One region of the Arthrobacter sp. CAN_A214 genome, then DNA from elsewhere that is predicted to be linked to it. Evidence: riboswitches for the same ligand, from Rfam matches in the RefSeq annotation. Region 1 holds a riboswitch; each other region holds the start of a gene.
The links. Region 1 has a riboswitch for cyclic di-GMP ahead of IWX65_RS08655 (response regulator transcription factor). Riboswitches for the same ligand answer to the same signal wherever they lie in the genome.
Positions count from the first base shown of each region.

Region 2: linked by a shared signal. The riboswitch ahead of IWX65_RS03520 (3-oxoacyl-ACP reductase) and the one ahead of IWX65_RS08655 (response regulator transcription factor) in region 1 are both predicted to bind cyclic di-GMP.
Region 3: linked by a shared signal. The riboswitch ahead of IWX65_RS16585 (cellulase family glycosylhydrolase) and the one ahead of IWX65_RS08655 (response regulator transcription factor) in region 1 are both predicted to bind cyclic di-GMP.

Region 1 covers NZ_JADOUU010000007.1:102,188-106,464, reverse strand. Annotated here, with positions in the region: gene hflX (GTPase HflX) at 1-709, opposite strand, end outside; gene IWX65_RS08660 (class I SAM-dependent methyltransferase) at 867-1,484, shown strand; cyclic di-GMP riboswitch class I at 1,620-1,694, shown strand; gene IWX65_RS08655 (response regulator transcription factor) at 1,876-2,712, shown strand; gene IWX65_RS08650 (Hpt domain-containing protein) at 2,724-3,185, opposite strand; gene dapF (diaminopimelate epimerase) at 3,622-4,277, opposite strand, start outside.
Region 2 covers NZ_JADOUU010000002.1:344,557-348,833, reverse strand. Annotated here, with positions in the region: gene IWX65_RS03530 (hypothetical protein) at 1-523, shown strand, start outside; gene IWX65_RS03525 (DUF7793 family protein) at 1,312-1,905, opposite strand; cyclic di-GMP riboswitch class I at 2,288-2,362, shown strand; TPP riboswitch at 2,687-2,782, shown strand; gene IWX65_RS03520 (3-oxoacyl-ACP reductase) at 2,829-3,593, shown strand; gene IWX65_RS03515 (recombinase family protein) at 3,723-3,914, opposite strand; gene IWX65_RS03510 (hypothetical protein) at 4,135-4,277, shown strand, end outside.
Region 3 covers NZ_JADOUU010000047.1:1,521-5,797, forward strand. Annotated here, with positions in the region: gene IWX65_RS16580 (hypothetical protein) at 1-836, shown strand, start outside; cyclic di-GMP riboswitch class I at 1,728-1,802, shown strand; gene IWX65_RS16585 (cellulase family glycosylhydrolase) at 1,862-3,412, shown strand; gene IWX65_RS16590 (DUF6221 family protein) at 3,760-4,131, opposite strand; gene IWX65_RS16595 (acetamidase/formamidase family protein) at 4,217-4,277, opposite strand, start outside.

The sequences.
Region 1 (4,277 bases):
GAAGGCGAGGGAGGAGGTACTCGAGCTGGGCGAGTTCCACCTGGGCCTTGCCCTCCCGGGACTTCGCATGCTGGGCGAAGATGTCGAGGATCAGGGCGGTCCGGTCAATGACTTTGACCTTCACGATGTCCTCGAGTCCTCGCCGCTGGGAAGGGGACAGTTCGCTGTCCACGATGACCGTGTCGGCACCCGTCGCCGTGACGATGTCCTTCAGTTCCTGTGCTTTACCCGAGCCGAGGAAGGTTGCGGGATCCGGCTTGAGCCTGCGCTGAACCATTCCATCAAGAACTTCCGATCCTGCGGTCTCAGCCAGGGCGGCAAGCTCCTGCAGGGAGTTTTCAGCGTCCTGCGCCGTCCCCTCCGTCCACAGGCCGGCAAGCACCACCCGCTCCAGCCGCAGCTGTCGGTATTCGACCTCGGTGACGTCCTCGAGCTCCGTCGAGAGCCCGGCCACCCGGCGTAGCGCACGGCGCTCCGCGAGATCCTGCTGGTCGCCGTCGAAGGAGAACCGTTCATCGGCCTCCTCAGAAATCGCCTGGGCCCGAGAGCGCCACGTGCGCTCATGAGGAGACGAGGCGGTTTCCTGTCCCTGCCCGCCCGAGGACTTTGCCGAAGCTGCCTCGTCATGTGCGAGGATTCGGTCGATAACGGCCTGGATCTCTTCCGGTCCCATGTCGGCACCGGTGGATCCTCCGGAGTTCGTGGTCATATTCTCCCTTGTAACAGTGGACTTCAATTCTAGTTCCCTTCCGCCGTTCCGTTCCAGCACTTCACTCTGCGCGGAACCGCAGCATCCTCTTCCGTGGGGGCGGGCGGTTTCACCCCCCGTGCCGGGAGGGAGGCGCTGTCGGCACTAGGCTTCTGCCATGGACTCCCAGCATTACTTCACCGCCAAGCCCGCAGGACCGGAGGTGCGCCGCCCACTCTCCGTCGTCCTCGATGGACAGCGCAGGGAACTGGTGACATCGTCCGGTTTGTTCAGCCCCGACGGCGTCGACAAGGGTACGGCCATTCTGTTGGATGCCGTACCTCGGCCGTCGGGAGCCCGGCTCCTGGACATCGGTTGCGGCTGGGGTGCGCTCGCGCTGAGCATGGCTCTCAAGGCGCCGGCGGCAGCTGTCTACGCAGTGGACGTCAATGAGCGCTGCCTCGCACTCACCCGCGACAATGCCGCGAGGCTCGGGCTGCCGAACGTCCACGTCAGCACGCCCGACGGCGTCGACCCTACCCTCGAATTCGACACGGTGTGGTCCAACCCTCCCATCCGCATCGGCAAGCAGGAGCTCCATGCGCTCCTGCTTGCCTGGCTCCCGAGGCTTGCGCCCGACGGCGATGCCTGGCTGGTGGTGCAGAAGAACCTCGGCGCCGACTCGCTGCAGCGGTGGCTGGCGGAGTCGCTGCCGGAAGGCTTCGCCGTGCAACGCGCGGACACCTCGAAGTCGTTTCGGGTGCTCCACGTGAAGCGGGGCAACTCGCCAATCTGAGGAAGCGCGGCGGGTTCAAGCGACGGGTACTCGTGCGGATGCCGTCGGTGCGGCCCGTGAGAAAGGCGTCATCGAGTCGGTAGTCGACGAGCGATCCACCCTGATAAAGTCCGTGAACATGTATGGGCATTCGCCCATTGATAAGGGCAAACCTGGTGCAAGCCAGGGACGCAAAGCCACGGGACCCACGCGGTTAGCCGGGCTACCGAACAGCAAAGGTCTCAACCATGCCGTACACATGCTTATTGGAAGCGTCGGTATTTGTTGCTTTCCCGGGCACTGCTGCCCCCGGAACACGGGCGAACATGCCCTGCGCTTCCTTTCCTCGGGTTTCGTGCAGAACGGGCGGTTCGGGTGCACCCGTCCGAAGAACTGCGACCGAGGCCTCGGCATGAGTACCGAAACCTCCGTCAGAAGTCCTGAGCAGGGGTCAGCCGTCGTCATCGAGGATGACATCGATATCCGGAACATCGTTGTCGCTGTGCTGCGGCAGGCAGGTTTCGACGTCCACTCCGAAGCAACGGGACGGGACGGAGTGGAGGTGGTGCGCAGGAACGCCCCGACGGTTGTGACACTCGACGTCGGTCTGCCCGACATCGACGGCTACGAGGTGCTCCGGCGTATCCGGAACATCAGTGACTGCTACGTCATCATGCTCAGTGCCCGAGCCGATGAACTGGATACCCTCACGGCCCTGCAGGCCGGAGCTGACGACTACCTGATCAAGCCCTTCCGTCCACGGGAGCTGAGGGCGAGGATCGATGCGATGTTGCGTCGGCCACGAATCGAGGCGACCCGTCCGCTCGGGCTGCCGGTTCCACCCAGCACTTCTCCGCCCGCTCCCGCCGCTGCCCCCACCGTTGCCGCTGTCCTGAGGAATTCTGCGGTGCTTCAGCACGGTGATCTGGTTCTTGATCGGGAAGCCCGGACGGCGAAGCTGGCCGACGAGGAACTGCTCCTGACAAGGAGTGAATTCGATCTGCTGCACGACCTGCTGCGAAGTAACGGAGCCGTCCGGACGAGGTCCGCACTCGTCGGGGTTGTCCGGGGCGAGGATTACCGGGGATATTCGTATGTCAGCGACGCGGATCAGCGCGCGATCGAGGTCCACATCGGGAATCTGCGCCGGAAGCTCTCCAACAACGCGCGTTCTCCTGACCTCATCACCACGGTTCGGGGCATCGGGTACCGGCTCGTCCCTTCACCCGGGCAGCAGCCGGTTCCGTAGGAGCGCAGTCCTCACAGGTCCGGGGGTATGTAGGTGTCGAGGAGTTCCGAGGTGGTGTCGGAGCCGCAGGCCTCGACGTACGCGAGGGTCCGGGCGGCGGCATCCATGTCGTTGGCCTCGATGAGCTTTTCGAACCAGGCAGCGAGATAAGCAAGCCGCGCCGCTCCGACCATCGTCGAGGTGACCTTCACACTCAGCGCAGCCTCCTTCGCCCCCGCTTTGTCCCGGTCCTCCACGAAGCGGACCAGGCGCCGATATTTCCCGTCCCAGGACTGCGCGAAGTCCCGGGCGAACGCATGCACCACCGTCGGGCTGTCGAAATCCTTCTCCAGTTCACGAAGCACGTTCCGGTCCACCAACGGCTCGCACTCGCTGCACGCTGAGGAGGATCCGGAGTGGACCTGCCCGCAGCCGAAGCCCGTATGGTCATCCGGGAGCCCGTCGCCGGCGGAAGGGAAGTGAGTGGAGGGCACCTCCGAATGTTACGTGTATCCCGGCGGGAAAATCATTGTTTTCGTCCAACCTGCGTAAACCTTGCGCTTTGTGTTTTCCGGTCCGGGGAATCTGCCCGATGCCGTGGCTGAGCCCCTGGTGACGCGCCTGTCAGGGGGCACGGATACGAGGCCGAACCTGCCCGCTTCCCGTCCGTGCCCGCACCACACCCTCCTCCGAGAGAGTAGTCGAACAGGGCAGATGTCAGGGGCGTCCCGCGCCCTGCAGCACCGTGGCGGATGTCCCGTCTGGTGTCAGCGCAGTTCAACGAAAGGTGACGTCGTTACGGGCTGTACGGACCCGGCCCAAGGGGTCCGGACGCTGCTGTCGACGCACCGAACGTCAGCGTCTGTGCACCTCGGACGATCCTGCGGAAACCCTGCCTGACCCCGATCTCCAACACGGGGATGCGTGCGGTCAGTGGGAAAGGGCTTGCAACGACGCCGGAAACAGTACGCCCTCGGCGACCAGTTCAGCCGGTCCGCTCAGTTCGACGTGCTCCAGTCCGTCCACGCCCACATGGAAGACGACGCCGACCACGCCTCCCGGCACCCCGACGGCCCAACGGGAGGGAGCCGAATCCCCCGCCCAGTACCGGATTGCAGCGGCCGCCGCGCAGGCTCCCGTGCCACAGGACTGCGTCTCTCCCACACCGCGCTCATGGACGCGCATGGTGACGACACCGACGCCGTCCTCGACCAATGGGTCGTTGGGCACGACCAACTCGACGTTGGTGCCCTGGGCAGGGAACGGTTCCACGGCCGGGGCAGTGTGCAGGGCCGCGGCAGTCAACTCCCCGAGACTTGCCAGTGCGACGACGGTGTGCGGGTTCCCCATGCTGACCGACAGGGCGGGGCGTGCCACGTCGAGTCCCTGGATTTCCACCAGGGAATCCGTGCCGCGGGCCACCGCGGTATCCGGGTGGATGAATTCCCAGGGGCCCATGTCCACCGAGTAACCGTCAGCGGACGCCGCGACGACCTTGACGCCGCCGCGGGTGGCGACGGAAACGGTTGCTCCGCCGTCGAGCGAGACGAACCCCTTGACGACCAGGAAATGGACGAACACCCGTA
Region 2 (4,277 bases), on a different contig from region 1:
GTACCTCGTGCGGGTAGTGGAGGACCGCACTCCCACTGCTCAGTGGCAAATTGGTCAGCATCCGAATAAGCGCTACCAATTCCGCAATCACCCTGTGTTGGCCGGAGCCGATCGTCAGATCTTCTTTCCGGGGCCAGTCGCATCCAGCGCCCGGGAAGTGGTTCGCGGCCGAAGAGCACCCGCGAACGACGAGATGGCGGGATACGCCCAAGCAGTCATCGAGGCGCTGAGTGCCGAGGAAACCAGACACGAACCGCCCGAGCCGCTCGTCGAAGTAGAAGACCTCGGCGATCACCCGATCCGCGGCCGTGAAATCGAAGTGTCCTTGCGGGAAGACATCGCCCACGAATACTCCCGGCAGGTGGACCATATGGTCAAGACCCTGGCGATGGAGGACGGGATCACACGCGTCATCCGCGAAGACCGCGAAGTCCTCCTCGTCGCCACACCCAGCTGGAACACCACGCAACTTCAGGAATGGGTCACCCAGGCACTAAGGGATGCCGGAAACGACCATTCATAGGACATTCCTGCTCCTCAGCGCTCAAAGCGGCGCAAGGCGTGATTCACGGGCAGGCACTACCGCTGACTACTGGTATCAGGGGCCTACGATGCCCACTATTGCTATGGCGATGATTACAGCCGCCAATGCCGTGACCCTTACGATGAGGCGCTGGGCGGTACGCAGAACAGCAAAGCAGACCGCCGCCGGCACTAGGATCCCCGCCATGGCGATGGTGATGAGCATCGTTGTGTAACCGGGCCGCATACCCGCGTCCCTCGGCGCGCCTAACCCTGTTGATTCCAAGTAGATGGCGAGCACGCAGCCGAGCATGACGAGTGCACCAGTAATGCTGAGGGCGACGCAACCCCCGATAGCCATCTTCGAATCATCATGCGCGCACCCCCTCCCCTGCGAAAAATCCCCGTCCATCAGAAATATGCCCCATTCTCGGTGCTGTTAGTCGCCCCGTGAAGAGCACCGATATCAGTGCGGTGAGAGTTTTTCGGCGCGGCGCCCGCCATAGGTGATGGTGACGAGTTCTTCGTTGCCGACACCGAGGCTGAGTCTCGACGTGACGCATGGACCGCGTGGCGCGGGTCGGAACGAGCAGGGGAACACAGTCCCGGGTGGAGCCGCCCGGCGCTCTACCTTCATTAGCAAGCCCTGGCGATCAGCAAGACCACAAGATCCTGGGCTGATTCGCCGACAGTACCTTGACCGTGCACGTTGTCACTATATCCCTCGGGTTTTGAGCGGACGAGCGTGCCGTCCCACAATAAATGGTTCTCTGCGCTTCCTGAGGGGTGTCATCTGCATTTGGTGAGCCACTGTTGGGCGTCATTGATTGTGGTGAAGTGCCGGGTGGGGTAGGGCGGGTGGTGTTGTTGTTTGTAGTAGGCAGTGATCACCGGGTCTTCGGTCTCGACTCCGACGATGGCCAGGGCCGCGATATTCAGTCCCGTCGCGAGGGTGTGCAGCGCTTCTTCCGTCACGGAGATCAGGTGATTGAGGCGGATGAGCATCGGCGGGCAAACGGACGGACTGAGCTGGTTGGCCCGGTCGACGATTCCAGCAGCGACAGCGTTGTCGACTTCCGTACTGGCCACACACTCGAGCCATAACACTCCCCCCCGCATTTCGGCAGTGAAGTGCTCGTTGGCGGCAAAAGCACTGTCAGGATGAGCGTCCTTACTGTCTGGTTCACCGTCTTCCCTGAGCCAGGCAATGGCGTCGGACTCGTTGTCGAAGTACCGACTGGGCGTGGCGGAGCGGTAATTGAACGCAGTAAGGACCCTACCCACCTCATCCACACCAACGACGGCGGTGCGGGTGGAACATGTGTCATCAATGAGCAACTGCTTGGCCTCGACAGTAATCCGCTCGACCAACCCAATATGCACCAGCAGAGGCCGCTTTCCATGAGGAGATGCGGCCGTGACCGCCTCGATCGTGGAGTGAATATCCTCTGTGTGTATCGTGACGCCTGGCGCCCACCGCAGGCGCAGAAAGTTCCCATCATCGCTCAACGTGTACCGCCCAGAGGATGGCTCCTGAGACCTTTCCATTTCTCCCCCAGTTCTGACGATCCCTCGTCGTTGCCGCCCCGCCCACCCCATGATGCCGCATCTTCAATCACTACGTGGCACACAAAATGTTCCACTACGTGTGCCAATGAAAGTGACGAAAGGAGCTCGCGTAGCACCCTGGCCACAGACGCGGCTTTCTCGGTTACGCCGAAGGCACTGCGGCGTATGCCTAACCACCACCCCCCCCTTCTCGTTACGCGCGTTAAGGCGAACCCGGCGCGAGTCTGGGACGCAAACCCGCGGAACCCACGCGGTCAGCCGGGTTACCGAACAATGAAGGCCTCACGAATGCTCAGCGAAACCGAGCTGCTCAATACCCAGGGGACAGCTGTTGTTATTGAAGACGACCTGGATATCCGTAACCTCGTCTGTGCGTGCTGCGCCGAGCCGGGTTCGACGTGCGCTCAGATGCGACAGGGCGCGACGGGGTAGAGGTCGTACGCAGTAGTACCCCACGCGCCGCCCGTCAGGCCAAAAACACCAATGAATTTACAGTCCCCATCATGGAGCCCAGATGCGCACGCCTCACACGGGGGCTCCTGCAACCCAGGGAAATAATAGGCTTTCTGGGCTCGGAGAGAACGTGTACTCTCGAGGCAGTGACACGGGGTGCCGGTATCAACCGGCTGAGATGACACCTGTTGAACCTGATCCAGTTCGTACTGGCGAAGGGATGTCCTGCCAAACCCAGGTGTTATCGGTCCCGCATCTTTTCGCCCTGACCCTCAGGGAGCCTTATGCAGATTACAGAACAGATCGTCCTGGTCACCGGCGGTGGCCGCGGTCTCGGCCGCCGCATCGTCCAAGCCTTCGCCGCCGAGAGTGCCCGGGTGATCATCAACTACCACGCCAGCCGGGACGCCGCCCGGCAACTGACGAATCACTTCGGCTCGTCTCGGGCCGTGGCCCTGGAGGCTGATGTCACCGATCCCGAACAGGTGGCCACCATGCTCGAACGAGCGCAGGAACACTTCGGCGCCCCGGTCACCACCGTGGTGAACAACGCCCTGGCGGCCTTCTCATTCAATGGGGATGCCCGCTCACATGCAGCGAAAATTGGTTGGGACGAGTTCGCAGCCCAGTTCTCCGGGAGCGTCCGGGGGGCCCTGAACACCACGCAGGCGGCCCTGCCAGGCATGCAGGAACAAGGCTTCGGGCGGATCATCAACATCGGCACCAACTTGTTCCAGAACCCCGTGGTGCCCTACCACGACTACACCGCAGCGAAAGCGGCACTGCTGTCCCTCACCCGAACCCTGGCCAAGGACCTGGGCGGGCACAATGTGACAGTGAACATGGTCTCCGGAGGGCTGCTGCGCACCACCGACGCCAGCGCAGCCACCCCCGAAAAGGTCTTCGACCTTATCGCCTCCTCCACACCATTGAGACACGTCACCACACCGCAGGAATTCGCTGACACCATCCTCTTCTTCGCCTCGCCCTGGGCGAGGTCGGTTACCGGGCAGAACCTGGTGGTCGACGGCGGGCTAGTCATGGACTGAGCCGGACACCCATAAGCGCGTACCGGCAATTGCACCTCAACGCTTTCCTCTTCGGCGCCCGCCATCAAGGCAGCGCCCCAACTCCCCCGTGGAGCAACTAGGGGACATTTCGTACTGGAAACTGAACCTTCAGCAGTCCCCCACCTCATCACCCTCCCGTAGATGGTCGAGCAGCTTATCCAGCTCGGGCCTACCGGCCATCGTTCCGCTCACACCATGGTCGGTGAACATCCGGTTGCAGCCGGCCGCTTTCAATGTTGCGTGCTGCAGGTCTGCGTTCTGCTCCAGCGTGCTGACCCTGGCATACCCGATGCTTCCCATCTCGACTCGCCCTCAAGCTCATCAAAGGACTTTTTTACTTTGTTGAGAATAACCGCTGAGCGCGGACCCGCGGTGGGAGGACTGGCGGCTACGCCGCGTCACCGGCGTCGACGGTTCTTGAGCGGCGGTAGGCGGGGCGCGTGGCCAGGTCATGGCGGGATCAAAAAGGTACACCAAGCACTACGCCAGGCTGATGGACGATCGGATCGAGGAATTCATCATGCGCAAGGAACTGATCATGCTCATCGCGGCCGAACTCGACGTCGAAAACTGCCAACCCACCGACTTCCCCAAGCCACGCCGGATGTACGTGTGGATCCGCTATCCCTCAAAAGCAATTCGCATCCAAGCGCATGCGATCGC
Region 3 (4,277 bases), on a different contig from region 1:
TCCGTAGGAGGGCCTATGGTCGGCATCCCGATATCCAGGACGACCCCGCTGCGCTGGCACGGCTGACGGAACTGGAAGCGGCACGCACCGCGAGTCCGCGTAAAGGCGCCACCGAAATCAGCGAAGCTGCTCCCGCCGCGGAAGGCGCGCCAGCGGCTGACTTCGCTTGGACGATGTTCGGAGCTGATCGCCCGGACTCGGCAGCCGGCAGCACGGCTGCGGTCTCCAGCGAGGGCTCACCGCGGTCGCTTCGGCATCGCATCACTGCTTCACGTACCCGCCGTGGCTGGTTCCTGGCAGGTGCACTGGTGGGCTTTCTTGCCCTCGCGTACACCGTGGAGGCGCTCGTGGGACCGCGTCCCGATGCCACCTTGTATCCGATCGCAGGCGAGGCGGACAGTGTGGTGTTTTCGTTGCTGGAATTCCTGGGAGCCGACGTCGACCGCACCAGCATTCGCGGCTACGAAGCATATCGGGGGGTAGAACCGTGGTTCGCCGTGGATAAGCAGGGACTTCAGTGCTTCATGCTCATCGACCGTTCGGGTCCCACCGTCGACGGCGCCAATTGCGTACCGCCCGGGGTTGATCTTTTTGCGGACATCGACGCGTGGTTCCTTTCGGGAGCATTCGAGGAGGAAGGCCTCCCGCAGGGAGCCTCGCCCGGTTTCATTACCGCGGCAACTCGGTGGATGTCTTTTTCTATCCCGCATCGGAAACCGACTAAGACTTGGATCCCGGGAAATCGGTGGCGCACCCGGGCACCCGCTGCAGCAACGAGTGCATGCGCGTCGGCGGGCATCTCCGCGATAAGCCTGAGCGGTGCGGGCTTGGCGTGAATGGCCCGACTGAGCAGCCGGTAGAACCGCAGCTCGTGGTGCGGCGGGTGTTCCAATACCGGGCGTGGCTTCGTGAGTAGACGACCGACCGGAAACGCTGACTGCTTCAACGGCAGATGCTCTCATATCATCACCGTCCGTGAAGCGTGCCGATTGATCAATTGGGCGTAGCGCAAGCAACGTAGCCCGGAACAACGTGTGGCCTAAAGACTCTGGGTTCCGGCCTCGCGCGGCAAGCGCCCAGGCCTACTGCACGGGCCTCGCTGAGCTCGGGCTGTAGAAGCGTTTTTCTGTTTTTGCTGCTGTCCTGACGGATTGTACGTGTCCGCTCCGGCCGGTCTAGCCCCTCCGTTCCTCCGGGGCCTGCGGTGCAGGAAGTTCCCTGCGGCGCTCCTTCGTCGCTGATCTCCTCCGGAAATTCCCGGCCCCTTGCCCTAGGGGTAGACAGGCCTCCGTCGGCCACAGCTCCGCAAGCTTCGCCAGCAGCCAAAACAACGGGGGAGAGGGGACGCTGGCCGGTCACCAAAGCCGCCCCGCTATGGTCTGCGCCCACACCCGTTTCCACCCGCTTGACAGACATAGAAGCGTCGGGGGAGAGAGCCCACTGCTGGTCACCAAGGGCCCGACACCACCGCAACGAAGGAGCAACACCGTGAATACCGATACCGCAGTTCTGGTCAACACCACCATGAAGGACACCGAGGAAACCATAACCGCCCCGGTCCCGCCACATAGTCATCAAGAGCGATGCAGCCAGAACCTTCCCCTTTTTCCTGCGGAAACACTGCGTTCAAACAAGGGCATAGCCGCATCAATAGCTGAGGTGTCTACCGGAGAATAAGACAAGGCCGTCCGTCTCTACCGCACCAGTTTGTGGTACGAGAGGGTGGTTGCCGACAAGGGCAAACCCGGTGTGAGCCGGGGACGCAAAGCCACGGGACCCACGCGGTCAGCCGGGCTACCGAACAACGAAGGTCTCAGCCATGCGATCCAAACCACCCAGCAGCATGCCATTATTCCAACGTATGCCCAGCACAAAGATGCTAGGCCTGCTCAAGGCCACACTATGTGCCGTAGTGGTACTCCTGGTCCTCAGCGGGCTAGCTGTGGCCAAGACAGGAACGGGTGAGGTGAGAGCAGCGGAAACCACAGCCGCGAACTCCGGTTGGCTCCACACTGATGGCGGAACGATCCGCGATGCGGCAAACAACCCGTACGTGATCAAGTCGACCAGTTGGTTTGGTCTGGAAACCCCGGAATGCGCGCCTCACGGGCTGTGGACCATCAACCTTGCCGAGGGTATCCGGCAAATCAAGGACATGGGGTTCAACACGATTCGCCTACCGTACTCCAATGAGTGCATCACCACCGGTGAAACCAGCTCCATTGACTACTCGGCCAACCCCGATCTGCTCGGCAAAGCCCCGCTTGAGGTCATGGATGCCGTCATTGCCGTAGCGAAAGCCAACGGACTCAATGTCATCCTTGACCGCCACCGACCGGACTCAGGATCACAGTCCGAACTCTGGTACACCCCCACCTACAGTGAGGAAACATGGATCGCGGACTGGGCAAGGCTCGCCGACCGGTATAAGAACAATCCGACCGTTATCGGAGTCGACCTGCACAACGAACCGCGCGGAGCTGCCTGCTGGGGATGCGGAAACCCTGCAACCGATTGGCAGGCCGCCGCCACACGGGCCGGCAATACAGTCCTGTCCATCAACCCGAACCTGCTCATCATCGTCGAAGGCATCGAAAACGAATCCGACGGCACCGCCACCTGGTGGGGGAGCGGACTCAAAGGCGTCGCCACGCATCCCATCGGGCTCGACGTCGATCACCGTGTCGTCTACTCCCCCCACGATTACCCTGGCTCCGTGTACCCACAAAAGTGGTTCTCCGCCCCCGACTACCCCGTCAACCTGCCCGGCGTCTGGGACACCAACTGGGGTTACATCGCCAGACAGGGCATCGCGCCCGTACTCCTCGGCGAATTCGGAACCAAACTCGAAACTACTTCCGACAAGCAATGGCTGGACCAAATGGTCAAATACCTAGACAGCACCGGGATCAGCTACTCCTATTGGTCCTATAACCCCAATAGCGGTGACACAGGCGGTCTTATCAAAGACAATTGGCGAACCCCGGAAACCAGCAAACTCACCGCCCTGGCCTTCCTGCTCCAGGAACCATCAGTCACCCAACCAACGAAACAGGTCACGACCGACTCAACGACTCCACCTTCGCCAACAACGCCTCCGCGTACAGCACAGACCGCTAACTCCATGCAGTGGGTGCCGGAAGCCTCCTGGGAGACAGGCTACGTCGCCTCAATCAAGGTTACGGCCGACGAGGATCTAGAACGCTGGTCAGTGAAGTGGGACGATCCAAACGCCACCGCCGTAGCCAATGCTTGGGGAATGACCTGCACTGCAGTACCCAAAGAATCCATCACCTGTGTAGGAGCAGACTGGGCTTCGACACTGAACCAGGGACAGACTGTCACAGTAGGACTCCAGGTCGACTCCTCCAACATGCCGACTGACCCGCCACTGACGACGACCGTGGACTAGGTTCAACCTACCCAAACGGCAGTCCGGGAGGAACCCTCGGGCGTGCGTGCGTGCGTGCTTACGACGAAAGAAAGAACTAGCGTGTTCTCCTTCGCGGGCCGGTTCGAAAACACCACCTATTGATGAAGCCGCCGGACCCCACACACCGTTTATCGGACGGTCCCCCCGGACGCTGCTGAGTGATCTTCGCTTCAGCAGTTAGGCGCCGATGGCTTTGCGTCGTGCAGTGTTGCTGGGCGCAGGCGTCATGCGCGTTTTGCACAGAGGTGTGTTCGGGTGCTGTCGTTGATCTCTTGGAAGGCCGCGCTGGGTGAGGGCGGCCTGACGTGTCCTTGGTCGCTGAGGTATCAGCTGACCCAGGTGGTCCTGTAGTCGGCGTGCTGGTTCCATGACATGGCCAGAAGTTCGAGCAGTATGCGCACATCGTTTTGTTCACTGGTTGCCTCGTCATCGCGGTGAATGCTTTGCAGATGCGCCACTAAACGTTGCTTGGCTTGGCAGTCCGCAATTACCTTTCCAGGGTGTTGTTGCGCGATGTGACGGGCCAGCGGGTCATCCGAGGCATATCTTGGCCTGTAATTTGGTTGCCCACGATCGGCGTGGCCGCCATGCACGTAGGCACCCAGAACGCCGCCGAACCCGGGATCATGCAGGGCTGCGTGAGCGAGGTCCTGGTCCTCCGCAACGCGGGCCAGGACAAAAGCAACCAGTTCGTTCATCACCTGAACCTACTCACTATTTTTGCGACATCACCGCCATGTCAGGGAACTAGCTCAATGTCGTGGACGCTTTCCGATGATCCACTCAGGTGAAGTCCGCTTTGCTGATGAGCCCGTGTACACCCACGGTGCGGTCCACGACCTGC